Regions from separate parts of the Neobacillus terrisolis genome, predicted to be linked through region 2. Evidence: riboswitches for the same ligand, from Rfam matches in the RefSeq annotation. Region 2 holds a riboswitch; the other holds the start of a gene.

Region 1 (9,924 bases), on a different contig from region 2:
TATCCAACAATTCTCTTGAACTGACAGGATCGAGCTGTGCCGTGGGTTCATCGAGCAATAGGATATCCGGCTGCATTAATAAAACCGAGGCTAAATTTATTTGTTGCTTCTTTCCACCTGAAAGCTCATAGGTTTTCCGCTCTAATAACGACTCAGCTCCGAAGAAATGGACCATTTCTGCCACTCTACTTCTCATTTCTGTCGTTGAAAGTCCCATGTTTTCAAGGCCAAAGACAATTTCCTGCAGGACGTTTTCAGCTACTACCTGATTTTCCGGATCTTGAAAAACGAAGCCAATTTCACTAGCGGGTCCATCCGATTCTGAAATGGAGCGATGATTTATTACTATATCACCAGTAAATTTACCATGGGGTCTAATTTCCTTTTTCAATAAACGCAACAAGGTACTCTTTCCGCTTCCTGACGATCCAAAAAGTACAACAAACTGCCCTTTTTCAATTTGGAGGGATAAATTGTTAAGTGCAGGATGAAGTGCATCCGGGTAGGAGTATGTGACATTTTTCAGTTCAATTTGCGCCATTTTAACATCCCTCCAATTTCAACAAAAAGTGGGAATCCTAAAAATAGAAGGAATTCCCCAAACACCGCTGTGTCCATGACGGATAATTTCAGCGTTTCAATTAACGGATAAATCGTTAAAAACCCATACCCTAAAAACCGGCCATATAAAGCTAATATCATGAAAAGAACTAAATAGATGATAGCTGTTAAATCAGCCTTTTTAAATCGAAAATAATCATAAGTAGAACGAGTTCCCAGGCCGTAGCCTCTAGCCTTCATCGAATCTGCCGTTTGGATCGCTTCTTCAAGTGAGTACGTTAGGAGAACTTGTACATATAACAAGCCTGATTTTACTCTACTGTTCCATGAACCAGACCTAACAGATAGCCCTTTACTTGTTTGAACCGCTGAGATTTCCTCCAGTCGTCTTTTCATCAGCGGAATAAAGCGCAGCGTTAACATCAATAAAACTGCAAATTGCGGGAGGAGCTTTGAAAACAAATAGAAAATTTTATTGGGGGTCATGACCTCATTATAGGAAACAAAGATGGCAATTACCCCCATTATCGATAAGGCGGTTGTTACCCCGAACATAGTTGCTTCAAGAGTAAACTGCCGTTTAAAAATATTAAACAGAACATGACTTCCATTTTGATTGAACAATGGGTTCAGTATAATAATGATAACTCCTGTTGATACCATTAAAAAAAACCATCGCCGCAAGCTTCTGCAGCGATCTTGTATAAAATGAAAGATAACAATAATTACTAATCCAACTACTAAAACAATTGGATGAAACAATAGCATAAGTAAAGCTAATACACCCACATAATAACTAAACAAAACGAGCGGATGAAAACGCTCAAAGCGCTTTTTCATGACCTCTCCCCTCCAATTAGTTATTTGTGTAGCTCCATACAATATGGTCACCGTTCTTGACCTTGACGGCTCCAGCTCCCTGCATGACTAAAGTGCCATTTAATTTATAGATCCAACCGTTAGATCCTTTAGCTTCAATATTGTTTATTCCAATCACGTAGGCTCTCGAACCACTCCCACTATATTTTACATAAATATCGTTCTTTTTTGTAACTTGAAGAAGAACATCAAAAACCGTCGCACCTTCATCAATCGTTTCCTTCGTTTCACCGATAATGGTCCCATGACCACTTGGACCAATAATAGAGATTGTTACGATTGGTTTAACTGGCTCAGGGTTTGTTGGTTCCACGGGTTGTGCTGGAGCAACTGTTCCACTGTTTGTATTGGATGTTTGCTGGTTCGTAGTTGTATTATCGGTAACATTACTTGAATTACTAGTTCTATTATCAGAGGTTGTTGTTGGTGCTTTATTTACCACGGCTGAAGCTGATTGTTTGCTTTCTACATTTGCTTCTGACTGCGTTTGTTCATTTGCGCCATTTTCTATATCCATATTACTCTCATTGACTGTGGATTGTTCGTCTGATTCTTCCTTTGAATCTTCTTTTGATTCTTCTGATTTCTTCTCTTTACTATCTTTCTTGGACTGCTCAAATTTTTCTACCTTTGGACTATCCACCTTATTTGTTTCAGAATTCCCACATCCAAAGAGACTGAAGGTAAGTATTATTACCAACATTAATTTTGTATATATCCATAGCTGGGGCATGTTACTTCCCTCCTAATGTTCATTAATAAAATCTAACATAAAAAATATTCATTGAAAAAAGGAACCCTCCTGTTAGAAACAAGAGGATTCATCTTGATGTTATGCCCGTTTACGTTTTCCAATCATATAAATTCCCAACCCTAAGAACATAATCAATAATCCCAGTGATAATGTATTGTACCCATTTGTTGCAGTATTTGGAAGGAGCTGACCTTCTGCTGTATTTTTCGCGGCATCCGCTGTAGTTGGTGTTTGATTCACTACTGTGTTTGGTGTTTCAGTTTGTTGATTACTTTGCTGTGGTTGTTCTGGTGTTGTTGGTTGCTCTGGTGTTGCTGGTTGTTCCGGTGTTGTTGGTTGCTCTGGTGTTGTTGGTTGTTCTGGATCCATACCAGGTACCAGTAAATTATACAATGAACCTCTATTGTTTAAATATAGCTGGTAAGCAACAAGTCCAGGGAAAGCAAATTTCGTTGAAATGGAATCACTTTCTTCACTCCACCCGCCATCTTTAATAAATCCCCAGAAAAATCCACCATCATCATTTTGAAATGTCATTAAATATTCTACTAAACCTACCCCATCAACAGCATAATCAGCGCTATTTGCATCAATGCCTAATGCTGAAAGTGCCACAATAACAGCCGATGCAGAACCACTATTTTTCAACAATTCACGATGATTTTTAATAAATAATAATCCCTTGTCTACCGCAGCTTTAACTTTATCTTGATCCTGATAAGGAGCCAATGCTGTTAATGCTTGAGCAGTGGTATCAATATCGAACCAACTATTTTTTTGATAATTATAACTCCAACTTCCGTCCTCAAATTGATTGTCAACTAATTCATTGATAAGCTTTTCTCGATTCCAAGCCGCATCTTCAGGAATAGCAAAATTTCCACTATCTAGTGCAAGAAGTGCAGAATAAACACCATTTAATAACTGTCCTCCACTAGTTACATCCCCTTCATAAATTGATTGGGTAAGGTTATAACCAGAGATGTTTGTTGGATCGCCTCCAGCAGCTAAAATTCCCATTGAGTATCCTTCATAATCGGTAATACTGTTTAGTTCCCCTTTTTTATCCACTACTTCTTGAGTTACAGTTGACAAATATGTATCCGGAACTTTTTTACCAGCTTTTTTTAAAGCAACAATTACATCCCATTCAAATACTTTATTATTTATCAAGTATTCTGAACCAATATTAACAGATTTTTGAAGATTTTCTTTTATTAGGTTTCCTTGTTCAGCTGCATGCGCTGTCGTCTGAAACCCTCCTTTAAAAATGGACAACAACATTAATAAAACAAGGAAAATTTTCGTATTTCTTTTCACTTTCATTTCTCCGACTCTCCATTCCCTAAAGTATTAAAAATTACCACACAAAAAAACCCCCCTAAATTACTAGGAGGAGGTCTTTGCAAGTTAAGCAGTAACAAAAAATATGTCCCTGTCTTAACACCCTCCTATCCACGTAGGCATTTGGTGAAAAAAACAGGCAGGTTTCCTGGCTCATGATCATTGCTCCCTATGCCTTCCCATCTTTAACGACAGTGGCAAATTATAGGTTGCTCCCATTTACAGTGGCGGGACCGCGTTGGCTTGCACCAAACTTCCCTATTAAGCTTTAAATCTGTAATCTATAGAAGATTTTAGCACCTGTTTATGAATCTAATTTTAATATCATTTTTCATTATACAAATTATCGACTTCATTGTATATCTTTTTTAACTTTTTGTGTAGTATTTTCTGATTTTTTAAAAAATATGTTGAATCAACTCGACATTTAATGTTAACCGTCGAATGAAACAAGTTGACGTACTTCAACATCCCAAGTATGCTTAATGTATCCCACTATTATTCATAAATAAAACAAACCGCATTAATCTCAATGCGGTTTGTTTTTTTTCCATAGCTGTGCACAACTTAGTTATTCATCTTTTACCACTTTCACATCCACTTCCACTGACAATGTTTGTTTCGCGGTCCCTTTGTATATCCCTTTTACTGGAACAATATCTCGATAATCACGGCCATGGCCAACCTTCACATATCGCCAATCAATCAGACCGTTATTGGTTGGATCAAAACCTACCCAGCCGATTCCAGGTACATATGCTTCAACCCATGCATGTGAGGCTTGGTTATAATCAGCGTGCCCCCCTTGAAGATCTCCGATAAAATGATATCCACTTATGTATCGAGACGGTATCCCTTTAATCCGACAAACAGCACTCATTAAGTGCGCAAAGTCCTGGCAAACGCCCCTTCTAAGCTTTACCGTTTCCTCTACTGTCGTATGAACATGTGTTGCATTAGGGTCATATATAAACGATGAATAAATCGTTTCTGAAATATCTCTTAATAGCTGGTAGACACTCCCAGAAGATTCTACATCAGGGAGTGTCGCTGCATATTTTTTAATTTCCTCGGTGATAAATGTATAAGAAGTCCCATTTAAATATTCTGCAAAGGTATTCTGAAACGGTTCACTCTTGATAATTTCTTTTTCTTTTTTTAAAGGCAAAAGATTATACACATTTTGGTCTGTCTCATGGGTAACAACCAAAGAGTGAGATTTTATGACAAGCTCTCGGTGTGGTTTGTTAACAGTAAAGGCATGAGCAACATTTCCAAAATAGTCCTGATAAGAAAATAACTCGGTATCCGGGGCAATCGTAAGCAAATGCTTTACACATGATTGCCGGGAATCTGTTCGGGGTGTCAAACGGATTTCATTGACACTGTCCTCCACGGATTCTTTGTAGGTGTAAATTGTCTGATGAAAAATCTCCAATTTCATACCATTTCAGCCAGCTTCCGGGGTAAGTTCTCTATTACTTCTTCCTCTCTGTCATAAACAAAACACTTCTCTATTTCTTGGCCGATTTGGTTACAACCAGTAACAATATTCGCAAGGAAGTCACGATGCTGTTCACACGTCTTTCCTTTTAAATCAAGACATTGATAAATTAACGCTCTCAAGCGATTAACCTGTCGAATTACCTTTGTTAAGTGATCCAATTGAAATTCAATTTGCAAACCTTTCAAATTTTCCTCCAGTTCATATAGCGAATAATAAACAGAACCCGGGAAAACTGGATTTAGAAAAAGAAACTCAATCACCTTATCCAGCTTCACTTCATCTTTATGGACTCTTCTAAACGTTTCAAAGCCATCTACACTTTCCAATAACGTGATCAAGCGATGATAATCACCATAAATATCCTTCAAAGTATCCCCATTAATAGAATATAGAAACATCTGCATCATTCGTACAGCGTTTTCGGTTCTTTCTAATTGCTCACCAGCTTGCATAAATCTCCATTCAATTTCATGAAGCATGGAAGAATCTGCAATACTTTGAAACAACAAAACCTCATTGCGAATTTTTTCAAAGAAAAGAAATGGGGTTTGCTCTGTACCTTTTTGACCTAATAACCATAAATAAAAAGTATTAATCTTATCCCACATTCTATTAGTAGCATATTGTCTGACGGACCTGACATTATCTCTTGCCATACTAAGACAATTTAATATTGAGTTTCGATAATTACGATCAAATGTCATATATTTAAGAAGATTACTTGGCTGTAAATCTATTTTCCCTCGTGCTTCAGAAGGGATATTTGATAAAACACCAGCCATTCTTCCCTCAAGATCAATAGCATGATTCTGCTTATCTAACAATCTATGATGAGCATATAAATTAACATCAACCAAACGAGCAGTATAATCAATTCTCTCTGTGTAACGTCCTATCCAATAAAATGATTCAGCTACACGATTTAGCATACTATCCACTTCTTTCTATAAATTTAATATAGTACCCAAGTATCTTTACTTCCTCCGCCTTGTGATGAATTAACAACAAGACTGCCTTCTTTTAATGCCACTCTTGTTAATCCTCCTGGAAGAACATCAATTTGTTTATCTCCCATAAAGGCGAAAGGCCTTAGATCGACGTGTCTTCCTTCAATATTGTTTTTTACCAATGAAGGAACACATGATAGATTAATAGTTGGTTGTGCAATATATTTTTCAGGAGATTTTATTATTTTTTCTTTAAAATCTGCGATTTCCTTTTCGGTGGAGCTTGGACCAATCAACATCCCGTACCCGCCTGATAATGAAGTTTCTTTTACAACCATTTCAGACAAATGCGATAACACATAATCATAGTCATCTTTTCTAGATAATATATAAGTAGGAATATTACTTAAAATAGGTTCTTCATTAAGATAAAAACGAATCATGTCAGGAACATAGGTGTAGATTGCTTTGTCATCTGCAATACCTGTACCTGGTGCATTAGTAATCGCCACATTGCCTGCACGATAAGCATTCATTATCCCCGGAACCCCTAAGACAGAATCCGAACGAAAGCTTAACGGGTCAAGAAAATCATCATCAACACGCCGATATACAACATCTACTTGCTGAAGTCCTTTCATCGTCCTCATATAAACCTTCTGATTCATTACCTTTAAATCCTTACCTTCAACAAGGGGAATTCCCATTTGCTGCGCTAAAAATGTATGTTCAAAATAAGCGGAGTTATAACTGCCAGGTGTCAATAGTACAACCACTGGATCTTTTTTATTATTTGGAGAGAGGCTTCTCAATACAGATAAAAATGTATTTAAACTATGTTCAATTGGGCGAACTTTATGTTGAAAAAATAAATCCTTAACAAGACGGCGCATCCAAAAGCGATTTTTAAATACATATGACAAACCGGAAGGAGTTCTCAAGTTATCCTCTAAGACAAAATATTGTCCTGACTCATCTCTAATTAAATCTATTCCGGAAAGGGGAATATATATATCTCCTGGAACACTGACCCCCATCATTTCTGGAAGAAAATATGGATTGGATATGACCATTTTTCGAGGAATGATCCCCTCACGGAGGATGACTTGTTCATGGTAAATATCTCGAATAAATTGATTCATTGCCGTCACTCGTTGTTTTATTCCTTTTTCGATCATATTCCATTCATCTGCAGGGATGATCCTGGGAATGATATCTACAGGAATGGTCCGTTCTAATGAATCGCCTTCCTCACCATTATATAAAGTAAAGGTTACACCTTGTTTCATCATGTAAGATTGCATCGATTGTTGTAATTCTTCTAATTCTTTTCCTTTCATCTTGCTAATCAAGTCATGAACATGTTCATAATGAGTTCGTATTTCCCCTTCCTCATTAATCATTTCATCAAAGGTGTGTTCAAATTCATAGTTTGAAAACATGATGTTCCTCCTTCATCCTTTTTTCTAAAGTAAACCAATGGAAATAATCAGGATTTGTCATAAAAACTCGAATTATGTCAGAAATACTATCACATAAAACAAAAAAAGTTTTTTTATATCAATTGGTTACAGAATAGATTGTTATGCGTTACATCATTTTACTTAATATGTAAGTTTTTCTAACATGAGGATACCACTCGCCAACAGGTGTTGTCAATGTCTCAAATTTAAATATTCTGTAAATTTATTGTTTTTTTACTATTCTGCTATCTGTTGAGCTCTTTGTGATCTTTTGGCCTTTTACCTTAAAAACAATAAAAAAACGGCCTGGAACTCAATCCAAAGCCGCATTTTATGTATTTTTATTTATAAAAATTATTTATATAAAATGTCATCCCGTAATGAAGCTACTTTCGTTAAAGCTTGATCAATGTCAGCTTCACTTACTCCATAATGCGCCAAGGCGTCATGCAAATGATTAGCAATGGCATTAAAGTGTTCTGGCTGGAGGTTCATTCCTTCATGTGCCTTTGCCATCGATTGTCCAGTGTATTGATTGGGTCCACCTAAGGCAAAGCTAATAAATTTAGCTTGGTGTCTTCGTTGTTTTTCCATATCAGTTTGTTCAAAGAATTGATTAACTCTGTCATCCTTTAACACGAGGTCATTGTAAAAATAGTCTACCACCTTTTGAATAGATTCTTCCCCACCTAGCTTTTCGTAAAGATTCTCTTCCATTTTTTATCCCCCTTCTAAATGGTTACAATTTTAAGATTTCCACACAAATCTGGTTTTTATTCTCAATTATACTATTTTCCATTATTAAAGAAATCAGTCTATTTTCATGTATTGTTATTCTTGGTAGAATTCATATTTAAAAATTTAATTCCTATTTCTTTTAGTCTCTTTTTATCAATTTTCCCAACATGAGTTTTCGGCAATTCAGGAAGAAAAATAAATTTCCTCGGGATTTTATATTTGCCAAGCTTATATTCACAGAAAGAAACTAATTGTTCCGCTGTGATTGTCGTTGAGTTAGCAACAACAAAAGCTGTTACAACCTCTCCCCATTTTTCGTCAGGTATTCCGATAATTGCCGCCTCGATGATATCTGAATGGGATCCCAGCCAATTCTCTATTTCGAGAGGATACACGTTTTCTCCACCAGTAATAATCATATCTTTTTTTCGACCGACAATATAAAAAAATCCTTCCTCGTCTTTTCTTGCTAAATCCCCTGTATGGAGCCACCCATCTTGAAATACTTCCTCCGTTGCCAGGGTATTGTTCCAATAATGATCAAACACATGCTTTCCTTTTATTATAATTTCACCTACTTCATTCGGTTCCGCTTCACGACCATCATCCGTAACCAACTTAATAGTATTCAAAAGCATCGGCTTGCCCACTGAACCTCTTTTTTGATTGGCTACGACAGGATCAATGAAGAAGTTATTTGGTCCTGCCTCTGTTAATCCGTATCCTTCTTTAAAGGCAATTCCCTTTCTGTTAAAAACCTCATAAACCTCCAATGGACAAGGTGCTCCTCCAGAAAGGAAGGTTTTAATGGAAGGGAAAAAACTATTTTGAAACTCTTTTGTTTCAAAAAGCATATGGTACATCGTCGGCACAAAGATAACAATTGTACACTTGTATTCATTAATAAATTCAATCGATTTAACCGGACTGAACGCTTCTGTGATAACCACCTTCCCCCCCATCAATAAAAGTGGAAGGGACAGGACATTTAGCCCTCCAGTGTGAAACATAGGCATGCTCGTTAACGTACAATCTCGATCGGTTAAACTCCAACTCAGGATCGTATTGATCGCATTAAACAGAATAGAGCGGTGGGCAAGGACTACCCCTTTCGGCTTCCCCGTCGTTCCCCCCGTATAAATAATTAGCGCTGCATCCTCTTCAGCAACCAAAGTATCTACTGTTAAACAATATTGTCCATTTACAATTTCATTAAATTCACTATTGTTTATGCAAAATATCTTGTCTTTATCTGTATATAATTCATCTATTTTATCTTGAAATTTAGAATGGTAACCCATTAGGATCGGTGAACTATCAGCCAAAATATAGTTGAGCTCGTCTACTGATAATCTCCAATTAAGCGGAACAAATACGGCACCTATTTTGGTACAAGCAAACAATAAATCAAAATAGGCAATATGATTAGGGGACAAAAGGGCGATACGGTCTCCTTTTCGGACTCCCCTTTTGACAAGCCACGCAGCAATAGCCCTTGCTCTAGAATTTATCTGAGCATAGGTGAAGATTTGATTTTGATCCGCATCAATAACCGCTGTTTGATCCGGCGATAAACTTGCTCTATTTTCAATCCAATCTATCTCCCGCCACATCGTGATCTCTCCCTCTTTCTTAATATTCCAATCTTAAGAAAAAGAAGTTACATCCAAGTTACACGTTATTTAAAAGAAATAAATGATTAAAGCACAAAAAAGGAAAATAAGTGCTTAA
Region 2 (9,924 bases):
AGATGTATTTCTAAGTCCAATAGATAAAAAATAATGATGTCCTACCACATTAAAGAAGCCGCCGAGCAGAATAAACAGTAATTCTCGTTTTGTCGGGATTCGAATTTTTCTTGTAAAGAATAGGATGACGAATACACAAACTCCTGCAGTAAATATTCGAAAAGCAGTGATGGTTACTGGCATAAAGGTAGTGACAATTAGCTTCGTTGCAATAACATTCAATCCCCATGCCAACATGACGAGAGTTAAGGTGAGATAGATTAATTTTTTTTGACGAGCTGCCAATGCTTCCACTTCTTTCAATTTTATAAAAAGTAATACGTTTTATTGTAATACAAATAAAATTAATATGGTAATAAAATATCTGGAAATGATGTTCCAAATAAAATGAGAACGCTTTTTCTTGTAGTTAGATGGTAAATATTATTAGAAATACCAATGAAAGCGTTACAAAAACATTTGAAAAAAGTTCACAAGGTTAGTGTGAAAAGATGCGTTAAAATAGGTAAGGAAAAGATTTAGTTGTGACGAACTTCACATTTTACTATTTTTCTATTATTTTTGTTCGTCGAAAGGGAATGATCACCATGGCTTTTTTTAAGCCTGAACAAATTGCTAATATTACTGTTGAAACAGGAACAAAAAAAACAAAGTACTCATTACTTAAATCAATCATATTAGGTTTTCAAGCAGGGGCGTTTATTTCATTGGGCTATTTGCTGTTTATTCGTGTAACTGCACCGCTTACCGGAGACATTGCGGGAATCAGCACTATTTTAGGGGCATCACTGTTTCCAATTGGACTCGTGTTAACATTAATTGCTGGTGGCGAGCTATTAACGGGAAATATGATGGCCGTTCCACTTGCCTGGTTAGCTCGGAAAATAAGTTTTAAGCAGCTGATTGCCAATTGGTCGATTATTACGATTAGTAATTTTATTGGGGCAGTATTTGTAGCTTATGTATTCGGACATGTTGTAGGTTTAACAGAAACAGGACCTTTTCTTGAAAAAACGATTTTTATTGCTGAACATAAATTAGAAGCTACTTTCATACAAGCCTTCTTATCCGGAATTGGCTGCAACTGGTTGGTAGCACTTGCTGTGTGGTTATCTTATGGTTCAGAAGATATGACAGGGAAGATATTGGGCATTTGGTTTCCAACAATGACCTTTGTGGCAATCGGATTCCAACACGTTGTTGCGAATATGTTTGTTATTCCAGCAGCCATTTTTGCCGGCCACTTTACATGGCTTGAATACCTTCATAATTTTGTACCTGTATTCTTAGGAAATGCAGTGGGTGGCTCTGTTTTTGTCGCTCTTGCTTATTACCATGCTTATAAAAAAAATCTTGTGTTAACAGAAACTCCAGCTCATAAATCAAATGTTGCTATGATGAAAAGAGGCGGAATGTAGTGACGGAGATCTCAATTGGTGCCTTGTTAATAAGATTCCTTTTAGGTGGATCAGCTGTAGTTGCCGCCACTATTGTGGCAAGAAAGCTGGGCGAAAGAGCAGGGGGAATCTTTGCGGCATTTCCGGCAGTATACTTGGCAGCTTTACTAACATCACGGTTGGATTTTAATGGTGAAGAGTTAATAAGTCATTGGGTTATATTGTCAAAAGGCGCCATGATTGGGATGGGAGTTAATATTCTTGTGGCCATCATTGCAGGGTATTTATTACCGAAGCATGGCTGGAAATTAGGTCTAGTGCAAACGGTTATTTGTTGGTTTGCGGTATCAATCATCGTTGTTTTCGTTACATCCTATATATTTTAAAAGGTGGATAATATGAATAAGCAGGAATTATTGATTCGTTTTTTACTAGGCGGAACAGCGGTCATGTTAAGCTACTTAGTCACGGTATTATCACCTTGGGAATTACTTGCGGGGATCTTTGCTGCGTTTCCGGCTGTCATGCTAACAGCGGTGTTTATGGTCGGACTCGCATCGGGTTCAAAGAAAGCAGGTAAAATTGCAAACGGTTCGGTTTTTGGTATGATTGGTGGAGTTATTTGTGTGGCAACTGTTTTACTCGTTCTGCAAACAAGTCATGATTGGGTCATGAGCATTATTTTAGGCCTTCTGTTATGGCTTATAAGCTCGATTGCGGTTGCCTCTTTAAGGGAAAAAATAAAAACCCGGGAAATCAGAAGAGCTGTACAATAACTTCAACACAGCAAAGCGGCGGGGGACTGTCCCCCGCCGCTTTGCTGTGTTGAAGTGACATTTGTTATATTTTAATGTTGAAATATGAAGAAAATTAAGATAATATGTTTATTAGTTCTATGTGGAATGTGTAAATGTAAATAATAATTTAATATAGTAGTCAATTAAGGTGCCATGTGGCTTAATAGGGAATCAGGTGAAAAACCGGAACTGCCCCCGCAACTGTATGTGTGGACGAACCAGGAGAACCACTGTTTAACACTATCAAGAAATAGTGTTTACGGGAAGGTCCTGTAGTAGGAAGATACACGAGTCAGGAGACCAATCTTAATTGAAACTAGTTTCAGCTTCTTCGGGGATGGAGAACGTGAAACGGAAGCACCTAAAGAGTCTCTTTGATTGTTTTCGTTTATATTAATCCGTCCAGGCGTTGCTGGACGGATTTTTTTACGTTTTAACATGGTTCAACTGCGCTTTCACTTCTAATAGAACCGAAAATGACTAACAAAAACTACATATCGTTTAGGAAAAGGTGCGCAAAATTCATAGATTGCGTGAAAAGGGAAGAACGGTTAAATTCCGTCACGGTACCCGCCACTGTATTGGGGAGTTCCATTGCATTTGTCACTAAGAACAATTGGGAAGACGCATTGGAACAATGAACCATAGTCAGGAGACCTGCCTTAACCTAGACACTTCTAAAACCTACGGGCTTATGGGTGGGAAGTGCTGATAAAATGCTTTTTTGGCAACTTTGCCATGTATTTATTACGCACCCCTGCTGATCAGGGGTGTTTTTATTTGGATTTTTATTCACTTGTTGATTGGAGCGGAAATCAACTGGCAAGTCCAACACAGCGATTTGAAAACGACGTAAGCGAAAAGGGGAGGATTTTCATCGAATTATATACTTATTCACTATTAGCGATTTTGATTGGGATGCGCCATGGGATGGATGGGGATCATGTTGCAGCAATTGCTGATATGGTCGGCAGTGAAAAGAAGAAAAGAAAGCAGCTATCACTTGGGATGATGTATGCATTAGGGCATGGCACGATTGTCCTTACGATTGGATTTATTTCCATTTACCTTGGATTAGAGATGTCTGAACAAACCAGGCAAAAAATGGAACTATTGGTAGGGGTCACGCTTGTGATTCTAGGTGGATATATGATGTATTCACTCTTCCAACAAAAAGAAGGGTACGAGTATAAAAGCCGCTTGCAAATCATTTTTCTTTTTCTAGCAAAATGTGCTGAAAAAACAAACCTAAAAGGGATTGAAAAACGGTTAACCCCTTTGCACCTCGGAATCATTAGTGCTTTTATTATCGGTGTTATTCATGGAATAGGGGTTGAAAGTCCGACGCAAATTACGATCCTCACCAATGTTACCGGAGATCATACTTTTGCGGCAGCCACCGTTCAATTGATTTTGTTTGTGGTCGGGTTGTTAATTTCAACTGTTCTAATCGCCTTCCTGCTTACTTGGGGTTTTATGAAGGCTCGATTAAGAAAATCCTTATTTCTTTTACTTGGTTTAGTTACTGGAATTTACAGCTTAGTGCTTGGAATCACCATGCTCGTTGAAATATTGAAAGGTGGAATTTAGATGAAGGGGAAACTGCTCGTTATTGGATTTGGGCCGGGAAGTTTTGCGCATGTTACAGAAAGAGCTAGAGAGGCCATTCAAGAAAGTAATATGGTAATCGGTTATAAAACGTATGTTGACTTAATTGAAGGATTATTAACAGATCAAGAGATTATTAGTACCGGTATGACTGAAGAAGTGAGCCGGGCTCAAGAAGCTGTTAAGCAAGCGGAGCGAGGCAATAAGGTGGCGGTTATCTCGAGTGGTGATGCCGGTGTTTATGGGATGGCCGGTCTTATTTACGAGGTACTGATTGAGAAGGGCTGGAAAAAAGAAACCGGTGTTGAGGTAGAAATCATCCCTGGTATTTCCGCGATTAATTCTTGTGCGTCATTACTAGGGGCTCCAGTCATGCACGATGCTTGTACGATCAGCTTAAGTGACCATTTAACACCGTGGAATTTGATTGAAAGCCGAATTGACGCAGCAGCAAAAACAGATTTTGTCATTGCCCTTTATAATCCGAAAAGTGGCCGTAGAACACGGCAAATTGCTGAGGCTCAACAGATTCTGTTGAAGTATCGTTCACCTGACACCCCGGTTGGCTTAGTTAAAAGTGCCTACCGCGACCGTGAGCAGGTTGTCGTCACAAATTTAAAGGAAATGCTCAATCATGAGATCGGGATGTTAACGACCGTTATTATCGGGAACTCCTCTACGTTTCTATATGACGATTTAATGATTACCCCGCGAGGCTATCAACGGAAATATACGTTGAATCAAACTGAGCAACCGCTCAAGCTCCACCAGCGTTTGCAAAAGGAAGCCGAGCCGTGGGCACTTGAGCAAGTAAATCCAGCACCAGTATTGCAAGCGACCAATAACGAGGAGCTTTCCTTCCGGGAAATGGCCGAACTTGCTTTGAAAATGGTGAATGGCGAAAATGTGGAGCCGTTTCAACAGAACGTGTCGCCGCAAGACATGGAAACCATTTTTGAATTGGCCGTAAGCCCTGGTGTTGCCAATAAGAAATTTACTGCTAGACAAATGATAGTTTTGGCAGAGGTAGTTGGTGAGAACGGAATCATGGAGTACACGCAGGATCATCATTTAAAATTGCAAATTCCGACTTATAATCCGAACGAGGTAATTGAAAGATTGGCTGAAGCAGGATTTAGCTTAGCACCTGTCGGGGATGTCTTGACGATAAAGGCTTGTGATTTCTGTGATGGTGACAAGAAGGATAGTATTCCTTACGCGGAGGAACTTGAGAGCAGGCTTGGCGGGATGGAGCTTCCGAAGGAGCTTAAGCTTGGTTTTAACGGGTGTGGAATGGCATGTTATGGAGCGGTAAAAGAGGATATTGGCATTGTTTATCGCAAAGGTGCATTTGATTTATTTTTAGGCGGGAAAACAGTAGGCCGCAATGGTCATCCCGGGCAAATAGTAGCAGAAGGGATTGCACCGGAACAAATCGTCAGCATTGTCGAGAATATTATTCAAGATTATAAGGACTTGGGATATCCAAATGAGCGCTTCTACAAATTCTTTAAGCGTGTAAAACAAGTGCAGGGTTTCGTGTACCAGGATATTACACCAAAGCTGGAAGTCGAAGCAGCTGCATGTGGTGATTAAACGTTTACGAACAATCAGATATACATAAGGGGAGGAACTACAATGCAGTCAATTTTATTTGTTGGGCATGGAAGCAGGGATCAGGAAGGAAACGATCAGGTTCGACAGTTTATCGCGAAGATGAAGGAGCAGATGGACTCTTCATTACTAGTCGAAACATGTTTTTTAGAGTTTGAACTCCCGAATGTGAATCAGGGAATTGATAATTGTGTTGGAAAAGGGGCCAGCCACATTGTTGTGATTCCGATCATGCTTTTACCGGCAGGGCATTCAAAAATACACATCCCAGCAGCAATCGATGAGGCTCGTCAAAAATATCCTCATGTCGGATTCACGTACGGCAGACCGATTGGAATCCATGAAGAGAACATTTCCATTCTTACCACAAGGTTGGCGGAAATTGGGGAAGATGTGGACAGTCCCGGAGAGGATACGGCCATTTTATTATTGGGCCGAGGCGGGAGTGATCCGGATGCCAATAGCGATTTGTACAAAATGGCAAGGCTTTTATGGGAAAAAACAAAATATAACTTCGTAGAATCGGCTTTTATGGGTGTAACGAACCCGCTTGTCGATGAAGGGATTGATCGCTGCATCCGCCTGGGGGCAAAAAAAGTAGTGATCTTACCATATTTTTTGTTCACCGGTATCTTAATCAAGCGTCTTGAGAATATGATCTCTGACTTTGAAGGTAAATATCCTGGAATTGAATTCAAGCTGGCTGGTTATTTCGGCTTTCATCCAAAATTAGAAACGATTTTAATGGATCGAGTCGATGAGGCGCTTAAGGATGAAGTGAAAATGAACTGCGATACATGTCAATATCGTCTTGGCGTGATGGAGCACATACATCATCATCACCACGATCATGACCACGATCATGACCATGGGCATCATCATGGGCACGGGCACGAGCACGATCATGATCACGAACATCATCATGGCCAGGGGCACGATCATGGGCATCATCATGACCACGATCATCTCGATGGTCATGTCCATGCTCACCACGATCACAATCATACAGATGATCATCACGAGCATTCCCAAAAGGAAAAGGCAGGTCAGCCATCATGATTCTCGTTCTGGCTGGAACAAGTGATGCTCGGAATCTTGCATTAAAAATAAAAGAAGCGGGCTACCCGCTCATCGCCACGGTTGTAACAGAAAATGCAGCGAAGGAACTGCAACAGGTGGGAATCGATGTGCGAGTTGGTCGATTAACGGCAGTGGAAATGACTAGTTTCATAGAGGAAAAGGCAGTGCAGGCTGTCGTCGATGCCAGTCACCCGTTTGCGGAAGAAGCATCTCGAAATGCAATGAGCGCTGCGGAAAACGCTGGCGTTCCTTACATTCGTTATGAGCGTGAGTCCCAGGTCTATCAATATGAAAAACTAACAGTTGTAGAAAGCTACGAGGAAGCAGCAGAGGCTGCCGCTCGCAAAAAGGGTGTGATCATGCTGACAACCGGCAGTAAAACACTCCAAATTTTTACCGAAAAATTGTTAGGAATCCCGGATGTGAGGCTCATCGCACGGATGTTACCTAGAATTGATAATCTTGAAAAATGTGAAAGTCTGGGGCTTCCTCAAAAGAATATCATTGCCATCCAGGGGCCTTTTACGAAAGAGTTCGATAAGGCCCTATATAAGCAATATGGCGTTACTTTGATGGTTACAAAAGAGAGCGGACAAATTGGTTCGGTAGACGAGAAGATCGCAGCGGCACAGGAATTGGGGATTGAAACCATTCTGATTAGTCGGCCGGTGATAAATTATGGTCAGGTTTACCGTGATTTTTCAGGTGTGTTGATAGCTTTAAAAACTGCTTTATTATCCTGCACTTAATAGAAAAATTTTTGAACAGGGAGATGGGTATTAGTATGGATTTCCGTACAGAGTTTAAACCAGTAACAATTCAACCGCAACAAATCGAAACAGTAAGTTTTCAAATGATTGATGAAGAGGTGGGGGAACATCCGTTTACTCCTGAACAATACAAGGTTGCGCAACGGGTTATTCATGCTTCGGCCGATTTTGAATTAGGAAAAAGTTTATTATTTCATCGGGATGCAATTGAAGCAGGAATTAACGCGATTCGCAGTGGTAAACAAGTCGTTGCAGATGTGCAAATGATTCAAAGCGGCGTAAACAAAGCAAGAATCGAAAAATACGGCGGCGAAGTGAAGGTATATATATCAGACCCGGATGTTGTTGAGGAAGCGAAGCGTTTGAATACTACTCGCGCGATTATCTCGATGAGAAAAGCAATTCGTGAAGCAGACGGCGGAATTTTTGCAATCGGGAACGCGCCTACTGCTTTATTAGAATTAATTCGTCTTGTAAAAGAAGGTGAAGCAAAGCCAGGATTGGTCATTGGTCTTCCGGTTGGATTTGTTTCTGCGGCGGAATCAAAGGAAGAACTGGCCAAGCTTAATATTCCGTTCATCACCAATGTTGGACGAAAGGGTGGCAGCACGGTAACGGTTGCTGCGCTAAATGCGATAACACTGCTTGCTGAACAGGTGTAGTGGATTATTGGAGAAAGTTGGTTCTTATGCTTATGAGGGGTTGAACTGTTTGATTGTGCCCGTGGAGGCGGAAAAATGGGGAAGACGGGAACGATCAGCGCGTGAATGTGCCCGAGGAAGCGAAAAAATGAGGAAGACGGGAACGATCAGAGCGTGAATGTGCCCGTGGAGGCAGAAAAAGTGAGTAGTCGGGAACGATCAGCGCGTGAATGTGCCCGTGGAGGCGGAAAAAGTGAGTTAACGGGAACAATCAGCGCGTGAATGTGCCCGTGGAGGAAGAAAAAGTGAGTTGACCGGAACGATCAACGCGTGAATGTGCCCGAGGAAGCGAAAAAATGAGGAAGCCGGGAACGATCAGAGCGTGAATGTGCCCGTGAAGGCGAAAAAATGGGGAAGAAGGGAACAATCAGCGCGTGAATGTGCCCGTGGAGGCGGAAAAGTTGAGCTGACGGGAACGATCAGCGCGTGATCGTGCCCGAAAAGGCGCAAAAAGCAGGAAGACGGGAATGATCATCGCGTGGTCGTGCCCGAGAAGGCACAAAAATCAGGAAACTGGGAACGATCAGCACATGATCCTACCCCAGAATGCCTAAAGAAAAGTGGTAATGCTCACAGGTTTTTACATTGCACAGGCATTTAAATAAGAGTTGAAAAAAACGACATAGAACCAAGCGAGGAATCAAGGTAATCATGTCCGAAGAAGTCCATGACACTAATCAACAAAAAAAATTAAGACAAGGCTATACAACAGGAGCGTGCGCAACGGCTGCGGCAAAGGCCGCGCTCACTGCTTTGCTCACCGGAGAAAGACAAACGGAAGCAACGATTTTCCTTCCAGTGGGCCGGTTTGCTACTTTTCAAATTGAAAACTGTGAAGTATACGAAACAAAAGCACAAGCAACGGTAATCAAGGACGGTGGAGATGATCCGGACGCCACGCATGGAGCGGAAATAATCGCAACGGTGACATGGTCAGACCAACCCGGCACTACACTAGATGGCGGCGTTGGTGTCGGACGTGTCACGAAAGAAGGATTACCGGTCCCTGTGGGTGAAGCAGCAATTAATCCTGTCCCCCGAAAAATGATTACGGAGACTGCCGAGGAATTGCTAAAGGAATTCGGCACCAACAACGGTATCAGTATCGTGATTTCAGTTCCGGACGGAGAGGAAATCGCCAAAAAAACGTTAAATGGCCGCTTGGGAATTATCGGTGGTATTTCGATTTTAGGGACGCGCGGAATCGTGGTCCCATTTTCGACGTCTGCCTATAAAGCAAGTATCGTTCAAGCCTTAAACGTGGCTCGTGCCAGCGGCTGTGACCATGTCGTTATCACCACAGGCGGGCGCAGTGAAAAATATGGAATGAGACAATATCCTCAACTCCCAGAAGAGGCTTTTATTGAAATGGGGGATTTTGTTGGTTTTACCCTGAAGCAGTGCAAACGGCTTGGGGTGAAAAAAGTGTCCATGGTCGGGATGATGGGCAAGTTTTCAAAGGTGGCACAAGGGGTGATGATGGTCCACTCGAAAAGCGCGCCGGTCGATTTTTCTTTTTTGGCTAAAATTGCTGAAGAGGCTGGGGCTGCCAAGGAAGTCACCAAACAAATCCTCGAAGCGAATACGGCTTCACAGGTTGGCGATATGATGTTGGCAGCAGGATTGCAACCGTTTTTTGCAAACCTTTGTGATTATTGCTGTCTGGCTGCGCTCCGCGAGGTTGGCGGCGGCATCGAAGTAAGCACTTCTCTTTATACACTAAAGGGAGAGTTTTTAGGGGAGGCTGTCCGAAATGACGAAAGCAATTAAATTAATTGGGATGGGGGACGATGGCAGGTTAAGCCTGATCCCGCTGTATGAAAAGTGGATTGAGGAAAGTGAAGTTCTCATTGGAGGAAAGCGCCATCTCAGCTTTTTCCCGGAGTACACCGGTGAAAAAAGGATTATCGAAGGCGGGCTGACCACAATCGTTGAAAGTTTGAAAAATGAAACCAGA

What was found. A riboswitch is a leader RNA that binds a small molecule or an ion and turns the genes downstream of it on or off. The one in region 2 is predicted to bind cobalamin.
Region 1: it holds a riboswitch for cobalamin, as region 2 does, so the genes downstream of both, ACI48O_RS02930 (prenyltransferase/squalene oxidase repeat-containing protein) here and ACI48O_RS01610 (HoxN/HupN/NixA family nickel/cobalt transporter) in region 2, are expected to answer to the same signal.

The regions. Positions count from the first base shown of each region.
Region 1 is NZ_JBKFGH010000004.1:166,658-176,581, reverse strand. Features, by position in the region: gene ACI48O_RS02945 (ABC transporter ATP-binding protein) at 1-541, opposite strand, end outside; gene ACI48O_RS02940 (energy-coupling factor transporter transmembrane component T) at 523-1,401, opposite strand; gene ACI48O_RS02935 (DUF4430 domain-containing protein) at 1,418-2,173, opposite strand; gene ACI48O_RS02930 (prenyltransferase/squalene oxidase repeat-containing protein) at 2,273-3,520, opposite strand; cobalamin riboswitch at 3,660-3,857, opposite strand; gene ACI48O_RS02925 (transglutaminase family protein) at 4,110-4,982, opposite strand; gene ACI48O_RS02920 (alpha-E domain-containing protein) at 4,979-5,974, opposite strand; gene ACI48O_RS02915 (circularly permuted type 2 ATP-grasp protein) at 5,998-7,434, opposite strand; gene ACI48O_RS02910 (group I truncated hemoglobin) at 7,810-8,172, opposite strand; gene menE (o-succinylbenzoate--CoA ligase) at 8,277-9,806, opposite strand.
Region 2 is NZ_JBKFGH010000002.1:247,594-257,517, reverse strand. Features, by position in the region: gene ACI48O_RS01630 (DMT family transporter) at 1-294, opposite strand, end outside; gene ACI48O_RS01625 (formate/nitrite transporter family protein) at 588-1,418, shown strand; gene ACI48O_RS01620 (DUF3147 family protein) at 1,418-1,783, shown strand; gene ACI48O_RS01615 (DUF3147 family protein) at 1,796-2,173, shown strand; cobalamin riboswitch at 2,324-2,517, shown strand; cobalamin riboswitch at 2,687-2,873, shown strand; gene ACI48O_RS01610 (HoxN/HupN/NixA family nickel/cobalt transporter) at 2,975-3,784, shown strand; gene cobJ (precorrin-3B C(17)-methyltransferase) at 3,785-5,398, shown strand; gene ACI48O_RS01600 (sirohydrochlorin chelatase) at 5,441-6,475, shown strand; gene cobK (precorrin-6A reductase) at 6,472-7,245, shown strand; gene ACI48O_RS01590 (precorrin-8X methylmutase) at 7,281-7,928, shown strand; gene ACI48O_RS01585 (cobalt-precorrin-5B (C(1))-methyltransferase) at 8,619-9,737, shown strand; gene cbiE (precorrin-6y C5,15-methyltransferase (decarboxylating) subunit CbiE) at 9,721-9,924, shown strand, end outside.